DNA from 3 places in the uncultured Virgibacillus sp. genome. Region 1 is predicted to be linked to each of the others. Evidence: riboswitches for the same ligand, from Rfam matches in the RefSeq annotation. Region 1 holds a riboswitch; each other region holds the start of a gene.

Region 1 (4,145 bases):
AGTGGCCAAATTAATTCAGAACCAGTTAACACCTTTAAGGAAATGCTTATTTTTTCTCTCTTTAACGCCAAGCAATAGACTCCTTGAGCTCCTCCTTTTGCAATAATATTTTCATCCTCAAGCAGAGCTGTACAAATAAAGTTATGTGAAGCGACAATTCTAGGGTGTTTGTTCATAACTTCTCCTATTCTTTTTACAGCCGTTGCAACCCGACTATCATGTATCATCGAAGGCTGAATGAACTTTAAGAATGAAATAGCCATGTTTTTTAGCGGAACGCTATGAACAGGAACTCCACAACCATCAATTGCGGTTTTTATTTCTTTCTTCGGGGTTTCCGACAAATCTGCTACATAGTTTAAAACTTCTTGTTGAAGCGGATGACCCAACCATTCATAGTTTGATAGATCATAGTTTTTCTCTCTGGAATAAGCAAGAAACCCCAAATGCTTACCAGAACAATTATGCAAAAGTTTACGTTTAGGTAAATGTTCCCGGATATAGGAAATCTTTGGTTGTTCATTTAAGGGATAGCTCTGTTGGCAGACCAGCATGTCTTCTGACAATTGCAGTTTATTCATTAAACGTTCTAAAGCCTCTTGATGATAGGATTCACCTCTTTGAGATGCCGTAAATAAAGCTGCTTCTTCTGTTGTTAAATCATACTTTTCCATAATATCTGTGGTGAATAAGGGAATTGCTTGTAATGGTTTCATCGCTGACCGATAAAAAACGGACTGCTTTACATCACCGTATTCATAAAGTATTTCCTTCTTTTCATTTAAAACACAAATCAATCCCTGATAAACATTTTCTAATGTTCCTCCTCTATATTCTTCAGCAATAATAGGTGTTGATATCATAGGTTAAACCCCACTCTTTTCATGAATATTTTTTATAAAATGCTGTAGTACAATCATGGCAGCTCCTATCACAACGCCATCTTCTCCCGTTTTTGTAGTGCGTAATTGAAATGTCTTCATGACAGGTGCCCACATCTGATTCTCACACTTTTCAATAATTTGATCTTTAATTTGCGGAAACCTTTCAATTAAACTACCAGCAAGAACGACGGAATCTGGATTGTATACGCAAACAACATTATTAATCGTAATTGCTGCATAGGTAATTGCTTTATCAACTATATTTCTTGCCCACTTTTCTCCATTTTCATATTCAATGATTAAGGCCTGAATATTTTCAATCTCTTTTGTTTTAGATGCTTCATCTAACAAAAACTTTTCAGCAATATACGTTTGGAGACAGCCAAAATTCCCACATGGACAATAAATTCCATAAGGATCAACGATAGTATGTCCGATTTCTCCTGAGAAGTTTCCTTCACCTCGATAGATTTCTCCTTTCTTTATTAACGCAGAACCTACCCCACTACCAAAACCAATCATTGCCATATACGCTTTTTTTGGTTCAGGATCACTAATATACTCAGCAAGCGCTTTCAATTTTAATTCATTGTCCACGAATACGGTAAAGCCTACTTTCTCTTCAACCATCTCTTGTAAAGGGATATTTTTCCAATCAAATTGCGCAGATAATTTCACCTCACCTTTGTCATTCTCAATAAGTCCTGGTAAGCCAATACAAACTCCAGCAATTTGATCCGATGTAAGATTTTCGTCGTCAATCATTTGTAATATATGGTCTGCTATAAATTGAACTGTTGCCACTGGATCTATTGATTGATAGTCAAAGTACTTCAGAATGGTTAACTTTCCTATAAAATTCATTAAACCGATCCGAATAACTTTCTGGTCAATTTCAACACCAATTGAGAATACAGAATGTTCATTTGGAATAAAATAAGTGGCCTTCCTGCCAATTCCTTCGCTAGACATATTCATCTCTCTTATTAGCTTATTTTCTTGTAATGATGCAACAATTCGAGAAGCAGAAGTAGGACTCATCGACGTTTGTTTGGCAATTTCGGCACGTGAGATCGGACCTTGATTAAGAATTATTTCTAAGACTAAACTTCTATTTTCTTTTTTTAAAAAATCTTGATTCTTAATTTTCATTTGATCACCTATTAACATCATGTAATTAATAACCAGAATTAAATGGCTTTTTCCATTGATTTTTTACTATTTATTATATTTTTCCAGTATTTAACCAAATAGTTTCTCCTGTGAAGTTATTAATAGTATAGATTAGCGAGAAAAATTAGTCAACTAATTTTTAGAATGTTTTAACTAATTTATTTCTTGCGATATTCGTATCTGCTTTTATTTTCCACTTATCTTCAGATGAAACCATGTTATCTAAATGCTGTAAACTGTACATTGGAGTAAATCCCTAAGTTTCCCTTGACAAATAGCAAAAACAACTGTAATCTATTTTAAAAATTACATAAACTATTTTCTTATCCAGAGAGGTGGAGGGACTGGCCCTTTGAAGCCTCGGCAACAGACTTATAAAGAGAACTGTGCCAATTCCAGATGCTCGAAAGCATGCAGATAGGAAGAGTAACCGAATGATGTAAGCCTCTTCTTATTTAATTAGAAGAGGCTTTTTTCATCGAATGAAGGGATGGATATTATGTCACGAAGAAGCATTGAAACAGAATTAGTACAATTAGGAAATAAGAGTGATAAAGCTACTGGAGCAGTTAGCGCACCTATTTATTTGTCAACTGCCTACCAGCACCACGGACTGGGACAATCATCAGGCTATGATTACTCAAGAACGAAAAATCCTACAAGAACCTTACTAGAGGAAGGAATCGCTAAATTGGAATCCGCTGACAGTGGGTATGCTTGCAGTTCTGGAATGGCAGCCATTCAATTAGTATTCTCTCTTTTTAATGCTGGGGATGAACTCATTGTAACGAGTGATGTATACGGAGGAACGTACCGATTATTAGAGCATTACGCCGCTGCATATCAAATTCAGACAACATATACAGATTTCAAGAATGACGGAGAAACGCGGCGACTGATATCCTCGAAAACAAGAGCAATCTTTATTGAAACACCTACAAATCCCCTAATGCAAGAGATAGATATTGTAAAAGTTGCGGAATTAGCGCACCAATATAATGTACTATTAATTGTTGACAATACTTTTCTGACCCCGCTACTTCAACGGCCAATTGAGTCAGGGGCTGATATCGTCATTCATAGTGGCACGAAATACATTGGTGGTCATAACGATGTACTCGCTGGATTAGTAGTGGCAAAAGGTAAATCCTTGTCTGAAAAATTAGCCAATTACCACAATGCTTCAGGTGCTGTGCTATCACCTTTTGACTCTTGGCTATTAATTCGAGGATTAAAAACACTTGCGCTTCGGGTGGAAAAACATGAAGCCAATGCAAAGCTTATCGTATCCTTTTTGCAAGAGCATCCAATGGTTGATAATGTTCTATATCCAGGAAGAGGTGGTATGTTATCTTTTCGCTTACGAAAAAGTAAATGGATAGATCCTTTCCTTCAAAGTTTGAAGCTTATCATTTTTGCTGAAAGTTTAGGAGGGGTGGAAAGTTTTATTACTTATCCAGCAACACAAACTCACGCTGACATACCTAGAGATGAAAGAATAAAGCGTGGTGTTGACGACCAACTGCTACGGTTTTCAGTTGGAATTGAACAACCAAATGAATTAATAGAGGATTTAAAACAAGCATTAATTGAAGTGGATACATATGCTTATTAACCTACATTTGCTATAATAACGCATGAAGTGTTTATAAGAGAGTAGGTAACTACATGATATTAGTCATCGATAATTATGATTCATTCACATTTAATCTTGTACAATATATGAAGCAGCTAAACCAGCAAGTATATGTCGCTCGCAATGATGAAATCTCAATAGCAGACATTAAACGATTAAACCCATCTAGCATATTGCTCTCTCCTGGACCTGGAAACCCGGCTTCTGCAGGTATATGTCTAGAGATTGTAAGAAAACTGTATACGCTATATCCAATAATTGGAATTTGTTTAGGGCATCAAACGATTGCTCAAGCCTTTGGTGCTAGTATTGTAAAAGCCAAACAACCAATGCATGGTAAGGTTTCAATGATTACCCATGATCATAAAGGTATATTCAAAAAGCTTAAAAATCCGTTAGCTGTCACAAGGTATCATTCACTTATTGTTCAGGAGGCTACCCTACCTTCTTGC
Region 2 (4,145 bases), on a different contig from region 1:
CTTTCAATTAATCGGACATTTACTGACAGTCGATCCCCACATTTACCCATATTGGTTTTACTTTATTGCTTGAAGTAGGGATCTTACTGCCAGTTATATACGGGATAAAATAAGATCGCCTTCAATAACAGGCGATCAGTAAGGGAAGGTTATTTATAATTTTTCCAATCGGTAGTAAAAGTAAACCTCCTTTCTAAAAGTGAAACAGTTTTGTTACATAAATAATTAGTTCTAAATTTCTAAAATTAGTTTGATTCCAGCATACTGTTTGCTCGTTCAAACATGAGTGAGGTCAGAAGCATCGTCTTGTGATCGCAATGCTAAAAACTCGTCATAAGGATTTTTTGCGGTAATAACAGTGATCCCAGCTGCTTTGGCATATTCTAAAGTACTATTTTGATAAGGCTGTTCCAACCATACTATTTTTCCTTGTTTATTTATAACTTGTTCGATAACACCTGATGGGAGGTCTGATTGGAGAAACCATACAGCATCAAGCTCAGTTGGAATAGCTGATAAGTCTCTGAACACATGCTGAGATTCTTCAGTTGTTGAATGACTTATATAATAAAGCTCAAAACCAATAGATTGTAGCTGTTTGACTTTTTCCCTTTCTTTCTCTCCTGCATCTTCCCAGCCGTATACGGCAATGGTTTTTTTTCGTATATTTCCATTATTACGATCAAACGGAGAGCTAAGTAGCCAACTGATAGCGACGGAATCATTGGTTGTTATCGTTTTTGCTTCGCCAGTAGCTTCAGCGATAGCAGCATCTAAGGTGTATAATAAGTCGGTAACAGACTCCAAACCAATCGATAGACGAATTGTTTCCTCCGTAACACCACTAGTTTTTAATTCTTCAACGGTTAGTTGTTGATGCGTTGTTGAAGCAGGATGAATAATTAGTGATTTTGCATCACCAACATTAGCTACATGTGACCATAATTCAATACATTCAATTAATTGTCGTCCAGCTTCTCTCCCCCCTCGAATTCCAAAAGTGATGATAGATCCAGCACCTTCACTAAAATATTTTTTAGCTCGCTTGTTTGATGAATGGCTTTGTAAACCTGGGTAGTTCACCCATTCGATCGCAGGATTTTTAGCTAAGTATTCGGCAATTATCTGTGCATTTTTATTATGTTGAGGAATACGAAGATGCAAGGTTTCTAAACCCTGTAATAGTAAAAACGCATTATGCGGGCTAATACACGCACCAATATCACGCAATAATTGTACCCTTAATTTAGTAGCAAAAGCCGCAGGACCAACATCAATGAAACGGAGGCCATTATAGCTCTCATCTGGTTCTGTAAAGCCAGGGAATTTGCTGTTATTCCAATTAAACCTTCCGCCATCAACGACAACACCTCCAATGGTCGTACCATGTCCTCCTATCCATTTTGTAGCGGAGTGGACCACAACATCTGCTCCCCATGCTATCGGCTTAGCAATATAAGGTGCGAATGTATTATCAATTATTAAAGGAATATTATAAGAATGAGCTAAAGCAGCAATGGTCTCGACATCAAAGATGTGCAGACTAGGGTTCGTAATAATTTCACCGAAGATTGCTTTTGTTTTATCTGTGATAGCAGCTTCGACTTCATTCTTGTTCTTGCCATTAACAAATTTAACCGTTATACCATAGCGAGGAAGTGTGTTTGCAAATAGATTATAAGTACCACCGTATAAATTACTGTCAGCTATAATTTCATCTCCTGTACTAGCAACATTTAGGATAGCAAAGGTAATAGCTGCCATTCCAGATGCTGTTGCTACTGCTGCTACACCGTCTTCTAATTCGGCAATTCGTTGCTCGAAAGCATCTACGGTAGGGTTCCCTATCCGTGTATAAATGTTGCCCGGTTCGGTAAGGCCAAATAGATTCTGTGCGTGCTCCGTGTCACGAAAAACATAGGATGTTGTTTGATAAATAGGGACAGCTCTAGAACCCGTGGTTGGGTCTGGCACCTGACCTCCGTGTAGTAATACTGTATCTGGTTGTTTCTGGTGAAATTTTGCCATTATTCATTCCTCCTAGGATAGTTTGTAGTTCTGTATTGCCACGACTAGTATTGACGTGGCCAGTTACTGAATAGCAATCCTTGTGTCTGGAGGAAGAGGGGGAAAATGAAAAAGCCCTCTTCCTAAGAAGAGGGCTTGGATTTAACCTTTCCTCCTCTTATCTTCCAGATCATAAAATGGATCTGTAGGATGTAGCACCGTAAAAAGCAATATTTCATCGCTTTTTGGTTGCTGGGCTTCACAGGGCCTATTCCCTCCACCGCTCTTGATAAGAGATGTATTTTTCTAAATTATTGAATATTATATAGGTGTACATAATCTTTTGTCAACCACTAGTTTTAAATCGTAACAAAAGGCAGGCATAATACCATCGCCAAAACGTAAGAAAACCTAGAGCATGTTATATCTTTTTATACATGCTTTTTCCTCAGTGGTCTTCGGTAGCTCGTAAGCATAAAGTTTACTAGAGCTATCCAAATGAACGCGAAAGCAATTAAATGAGCAGAAGTAAAGGCTTCTTTATATATAAATACGCCTAGTAATAACATTAATGTTGGTGCAATATATTGCAAGAATCCGACCATTGCTAAAGAAATGCGTTTCGCTCCACTTGCAAACAGTAACAAGGGAATTGCTGTCATAACACCTGCACCCATTAATAATAGGTTCGTAGATGAAAAGAATTCATGAAGCTGAAAGGCGTTATCAGGGTAAATGGCTAGGTAAATAATTGCGAAGGGGAGAATAAGCATGGTTTCAATGGTTAACCCTATCATTGGTCCGATATCGACCTTTTTCTTCAATAAACCATACAGTCCAAAGCTGATGGCAAGTAATAATGACACCCAAGGAAACACACCATAGCTTATCGTTAAATAAAGCACACCGATTCCTGCTAGAATAAATGAAATAGTTTGACGGAAAGTAAAGGCTTCTTTTAATACGATAATTCCTAGTAATATGCTTATAAGTGGATTAATATAATAGCCCAGACTTGCTTGAACAACATGATTACTATTAACGGCCCAAATAAATATTAACCAATTTAGACTAATTACTAGCGTAGCCAAAGAAATACCAAATAGCTTCTTTTTATTATGAAGCAATTCCTTCCATTCCTTCGTAAAATCCGACCATTTACGCATAATGAGAACAAGTAAAAATGTGAAGACGAAAGACCAAATAATGCGGTGAGCTAATGTTTCCCCTGGAGAAACATGGTCAAGAAGCTTCCAATAGATTGGTAGAAATCCCCATAATATGTATGCTGATGATGTGTAGATCATACCGTTCCGATCCTGATTAGCGTTCATAAGGTTTCATCCCTTCTTCCGGTATAAAGTAAATCTATTTTAGAATTGCTCCAGAAAAAAAGCAAAGATAACGTCTCTAAAGAAAACGCATTCATTTATGCGTTTATTTGAATAGGATATATATAGGTGGTCAGTTTACAAGAGTTTACGTGAGGAGGAATGGATGTGAAGAAGAAAGAAAAGCAATTGGAGACGAAGGTTGTTCATGAAGGTTATCATTCAGAAGAGATGTTAGGAAGTTTAGCAGCTCCTTTATTTCAAACCTCTACTTTTACATTTGATTCAGCAGAACAAGGAGAGCGGCGTTTTGCAAGGGAAGAGGATGGTTTTGTATATTCGCGTTTAGGTAATCCTACTGTACAGCTTTTGGAAGAGCGGATTGCGGCATTAGAAGGAGGGGAGCGAGGGTTGGCTTTTTCCTCTGGAATGGCTGCCGTTTCAGCGGTATTAATTTCACTAACAAAAGCAAATGATCATATTCTTTGTTCTTCCGGGCTTTATGGCTGTACGTATGGATTGTTATCCATGTTAAAGGATAAGTATCATATTAATCATGATTTCTCAGAAATGAATTGTGAGGAAGAGGTTTTGGCTTGTCTAAGGCCAGAAACAACCTGTATTTATATTGAAACACCAATTAATCCCACCATGAAGCTGATCGATCTACAAATGGTAGCAACGGTTGCAAAGCGCTACCATATTCCGGTCGTTGTAGACAATACCTTCTCATCCCCTTATATTCAGCGACCACTGGAATTTGGTTGTGATGTTGTTGTTCATAGTGCTACAAAATATATTGGCGGA
Region 3 (4,145 bases), on a different contig from region 1:
TAATGCTTCTCATCTTCATAAAGTAAATGGATAGCTCCCTCTAAAATATAAATAAACTCATCTTGGGAGTGCGTATAGGTCTCTTCGCGGACATTCATATCCCGAGGAGTTACATGAACAATAGTAGGTTCAATTCCTGTAAACCGCGAACGATTTGCCAGCAATTCATAGGAGTAACCCATATTCTCATCACCTACTTTAAATTGCCGTTCTGTATGAGGGAGTAAAACAAGATCTCGATCATCATGATCATCCAAAATCCAGGTTAGTGGTACTTCTAATTCTTCACTAATTTTGGATAAAGTGGCAATTGCTGAAGCTGTCTGTCCATTTTCAATTTTAGATAAAAGGCTTTTGGAGATTCCACATGCTTCCGCTACCTGCTGTTGTGTTTTTTTCATACGCAAGCGCATTTGCTTAATTTTCTTACCTATATTATTAAGATTTATTGCAATTCTCTCCTTCCGCTAGTGGTCACACGTTCTATAAACTTCTTTAATGATAGAATAGAACGAAACTATCGTCAATCCGAACATACAGATAATCACTGCCTATAGATTTAATCACATACAAGCAGAGTGTGCTGTTTTTTTAGCTAGTTCTGTTTACTTTGCTAATATTAACGGGTCAAAGCACCCTTCCTTTCGTTAGGTAACATCACCATTTAAAAAAATGAATGATAAAGCACCCAACTACATTCCGAATATACTGATATGCTCGAAAGGTAATTCGGAGTTACTTTATCTTCATTCATTCAAAATGGTTTAATATAAGCGGCTACTAATATGCTTTCTTACTTCCACACATCCTTAGCGATATCTACTACATGTCTAACCTTATTCCATTGCTCTTCTTCTGTTATCAGATTACCTTCTTCTGTAGAAGCGAAACCGCATTGCGGACTAAGACAGAGCTGTTCATACGGAAGGTAGTTAGCAGCTTCAGCAATACGTTTCTTAATAACATCTTTATCTTCCAGCTCTGGGAACTTAGAAGTAACTAATCCTAAGACTACACAAAGATCATCTCTGTTCACATAGGATAAAGGCTCGAAACCTCCAGATCGCTCGTCATCAAATTCAAGGAAAAGCCCGTCCACATTCAACCCAGCGAAAATGGTTTCAGAAACAGCATCATAAGAACCTGTACTGAAATAATGGGAACGATAATTGCCTCGACAAATATGCATGGTGATAAGTAAATCTTTAGGCCTTTCAGCAATCGATTCATTAATCACACGTTTGCAAATATCCCTTAGTTTTTCTGGATTCATGCCCTTTGCTTGCAGTGAGGAAATCCCTTCTTCTGATAGAAAGGATGCCCATGATGTGTCATCTAACTGAAGGTAACGACAACCTGCATCATAAAATGCCTGAATTGCTTGTTGATAAGCCATAATCACATCTGGAACAAGGTCTTCGATTGTTTGATAAATATCTGTATCAAATCCAGCACGAACGAGTAACATGTTCGGACTTGGGATCGTCTGTTTGGCAACATGACGGTTCCCTACCACTTCATTCAGAAACTTAAAATCTGCGAGAAATGGATGCTCTTTATTAAACTCCACCTTTCCAGTAACATGAATGGAATGCTTTTTTGTCTCAATTCCAGCAAATTTCAAGCCATTATTTGGCTCAAATCCCTCAACACCACTTAAATTCTCTAAAAAGTCGAAATGCCACCAAGAACGCCGAAGTTCTCCATCGGTTATAGCCATTAGCCCAGCTGCCTTTTGTTTCTCTACTAGCTTAATAATTTCTGCATCTTCAATTGCTCTTCGTTGTTTTTCACTAATTTCTCCTTTAGCATATTGAGATCTCGCGTGCTTGATACGATCTGTTCTTAGAAAGCTACCTACATGATCTCCTTTGAAAGGTGCTATTCGTTCTACTGCTGTTGTCAATGTATCCACTCCTTTATAGTTATAAAAAGGCTGAGACAAAAGAATGAAGAAACAATTAAAAACGAACAATGATTGGTTGAAAATTAATTATCGTTCGTATTGATCAGAATCATTCATTTAGCACCTGAAATAAGCGAGACTCCGGCCGTAACACCACGAGTCCGAAGATCCACTAGAAAAAGCGTTTTCCTTACCAAGTTAGCTGAGACCGTTCCCGCGGAAAGCGAGTATATTTCACGATGCTGGAATGATACTCCTATTGATAACATGATTATTCGTATTTTGAGTAAATAAGTGTGTTTTGCCTCAGCCTCGTTAAAAAGAACCCTTCTGCTAAGAAGGGCTCTTTTGTATACATACATCGTCACCTTCTCATCTTTCAAGTTTATAAAACTTGCTAGAAGTAGCACCTTATTTATAAAACAGGTTGCTGAGGTGTCTTCAGGCTAGTCCCTCGACCTCTCTAGATAAGAATATTATGTAATTATTTAAATAATTAAAACTATCATAGCAATTCTATTAAAAAATAGCAAAAGATTCCTCACACTATTTAATAACTGCTGTCCATTTCACCCTTTCTAATAGCTTTATTGACATCTAATAATCAACAGATTCACCTATTATGAGGAAGCATGTAGTGATTATGTCTTTCTGCAAAAGCTACGTATGAAAAATCGACTTTTTACAAATGGTAATTATAGCTTTTATTCATTTTTTCAACCTTATACTAGATATCAAACCATCCATTTAGAGGAGGCTGTACGATGGATCACACCTGGTTCTCCCTCATTCCCTTTACTATTGTTATTGCTTTAGCTATATGGCAAAAAAGACTTCTTCCTGGACTAGTGCTGGGACTCCTTGTAGGTGCTTTTCTGTTAGAATTCAGCGTATTAAACGGAACAAAAGAAGCCGTAAACTATCTCATAACGACATTGGCAGATCCAGGGAATATTAATATTATCGCCTTTTTATATTTATTTGGCGGATTGATTGGTATGATGCAAATTTCTGGAGGAGTTAAAGGATTTTCTGAGTGGGTTGGTGACAAAATTCAATCCGAACGAGGACTTCTAGTTGTCATCTGGTTGACCCTACCTTTTACATTTATGATGCCGATGTTTCGAATAATGATGATTGGACCCGTGGTAAAATCCTTACTTAAAAAGGTGAACATGTCTCACTGGAAAGTAGGGTTCACGATGGATGTATCCACCAGTTCCGTTATCGTATTATTACCAGCTGCCACTGCTTTCGTCGGTTTCATGGTTTCCCTTATTGAAGGGGGAATTCAAAAACATAATCTGGAAGCAGATGCCTATCAAGTATTTTTGTACAGTATTCCATTTAACTTTTTTGCAATTGTAATGCTGATCATTGGACTAATTAGGACATTCTGGTCCAAGCCCAGCAAAAAGCAAACCAACAAAGATCAAAACATGCAACAGACAGATGAACATCACCGCATAGGAATTAAAAAAGAGCTATCCATGGTGAAAGCGCAGCCTTGGAATTTAATTGTTCCTTTGTTTTTATTGCTTGGTCTAACCTTATTTTTATTATGGCAAAACGGCGTAGAAAAAGGAGCTACCGGAATATTTAATGCCTTTGCAAAAGCGGATGCTACCTTTGTTATCTTACTTGCCGTATTTATTACACTCATCATCACGTTTATTTTCTATATGTTAAGGGACCAAAAACTAAGTGAAACCATTTACCACTTTTATGATGGTGGAAACCAACTCATGGAGGCAATTATTCTTCTGGTACTAGTATGGTCCTTATCTTTTGTTGCAGAAGACCTTGGGTTTTCCAAATTTATCGAGGCGACAATTGGCAGTTTTCTTCCTGCATTTACTATTCCAGCTATTGTTTTTTTAGTAGGTTCAGCTGTCAGCTATTTCCTAGGTTCATCCTTTGGAACATGGGGGATATTTATGCCACTGGGGATTGCTCTGGCAACTTCAACAGGAGCTTCATTACCGATGACAGTTGGTGCCGTATTTGCAAGCGGTTCATTTGGAGCAATGACCTCTCCGCTAGGCGACACTACCATTACAACGGCATCTATTCTAGAAGTTCCTCTTGTCGAATATGCACAGTATAAATTAAAAATTGTATCCATAGGCGTAGGTATTGCAGCAGCTTTGTACTTAGTAGTAGCATATTTTATTTAATAGGAAAAGGAAGAGGAGACTGGCCACAACCTATTGTATAGATGGAGGCAAGTCTCCTTCCT

The links. A riboswitch is a leader RNA that binds a small molecule or an ion and turns the genes downstream of it on or off. The one in region 1 is predicted to bind S-adenosylmethionine.
Region 2: it holds a riboswitch for S-adenosylmethionine, as region 1 does, so the genes downstream of both, Q1A47_RS10745 (PLP-dependent aspartate aminotransferase family protein) here and Q1A47_RS01315 (methionine biosynthesis PLP-dependent protein) in region 1, are expected to answer to the same signal.
Region 3: it holds a riboswitch for S-adenosylmethionine, as region 1 does, so the genes downstream of both, Q1A47_RS15875 (5-methyltetrahydropteroyltriglutamate--homocysteine S-methyltransferase) here and Q1A47_RS01315 (methionine biosynthesis PLP-dependent protein) in region 1, are expected to answer to the same signal.

What each region holds. Positions count from the first base shown of each region.
Region 1 covers NZ_CANMAB010000003.1:19,241-23,385, reverse strand. The annotation lists gene Q1A47_RS01325 (asparaginase) at 1-863, opposite strand, end outside; gene Q1A47_RS01320 (ROK family transcriptional regulator) at 867-2,036, opposite strand; SAM riboswitch class I at 2,378-2,481, shown strand; gene Q1A47_RS01315 (methionine biosynthesis PLP-dependent protein) at 2,557-3,672, shown strand; gene Q1A47_RS01310 (aminodeoxychorismate/anthranilate synthase component II) at 3,726-4,145, shown strand, end outside.
Region 2 covers NZ_CANMAB010000042.1:14,298-18,442, reverse strand. The annotation lists gene Q1A47_RS10745 (PLP-dependent aspartate aminotransferase family protein) at 277-2,028, opposite strand; SAM riboswitch class I at 2,183-2,303, opposite strand; gene rarD (EamA family transporter RarD) at 2,439-3,341, opposite strand; gene megL (methionine gamma-lyase) at 3,501-4,145, shown strand, end outside.
Region 3 covers NZ_CANMAB010000086.1:5,557-9,701, forward strand. The annotation lists gene Q1A47_RS15870 (XRE family transcriptional regulator) at 1-455, opposite strand, end outside; gene Q1A47_RS15875 (5-methyltetrahydropteroyltriglutamate--homocysteine S-methyltransferase) at 794-1,906, opposite strand; SAM riboswitch class I at 2,276-2,380, opposite strand; gene Q1A47_RS15880 (Na+/H+ antiporter NhaC family protein) at 2,671-4,083, shown strand.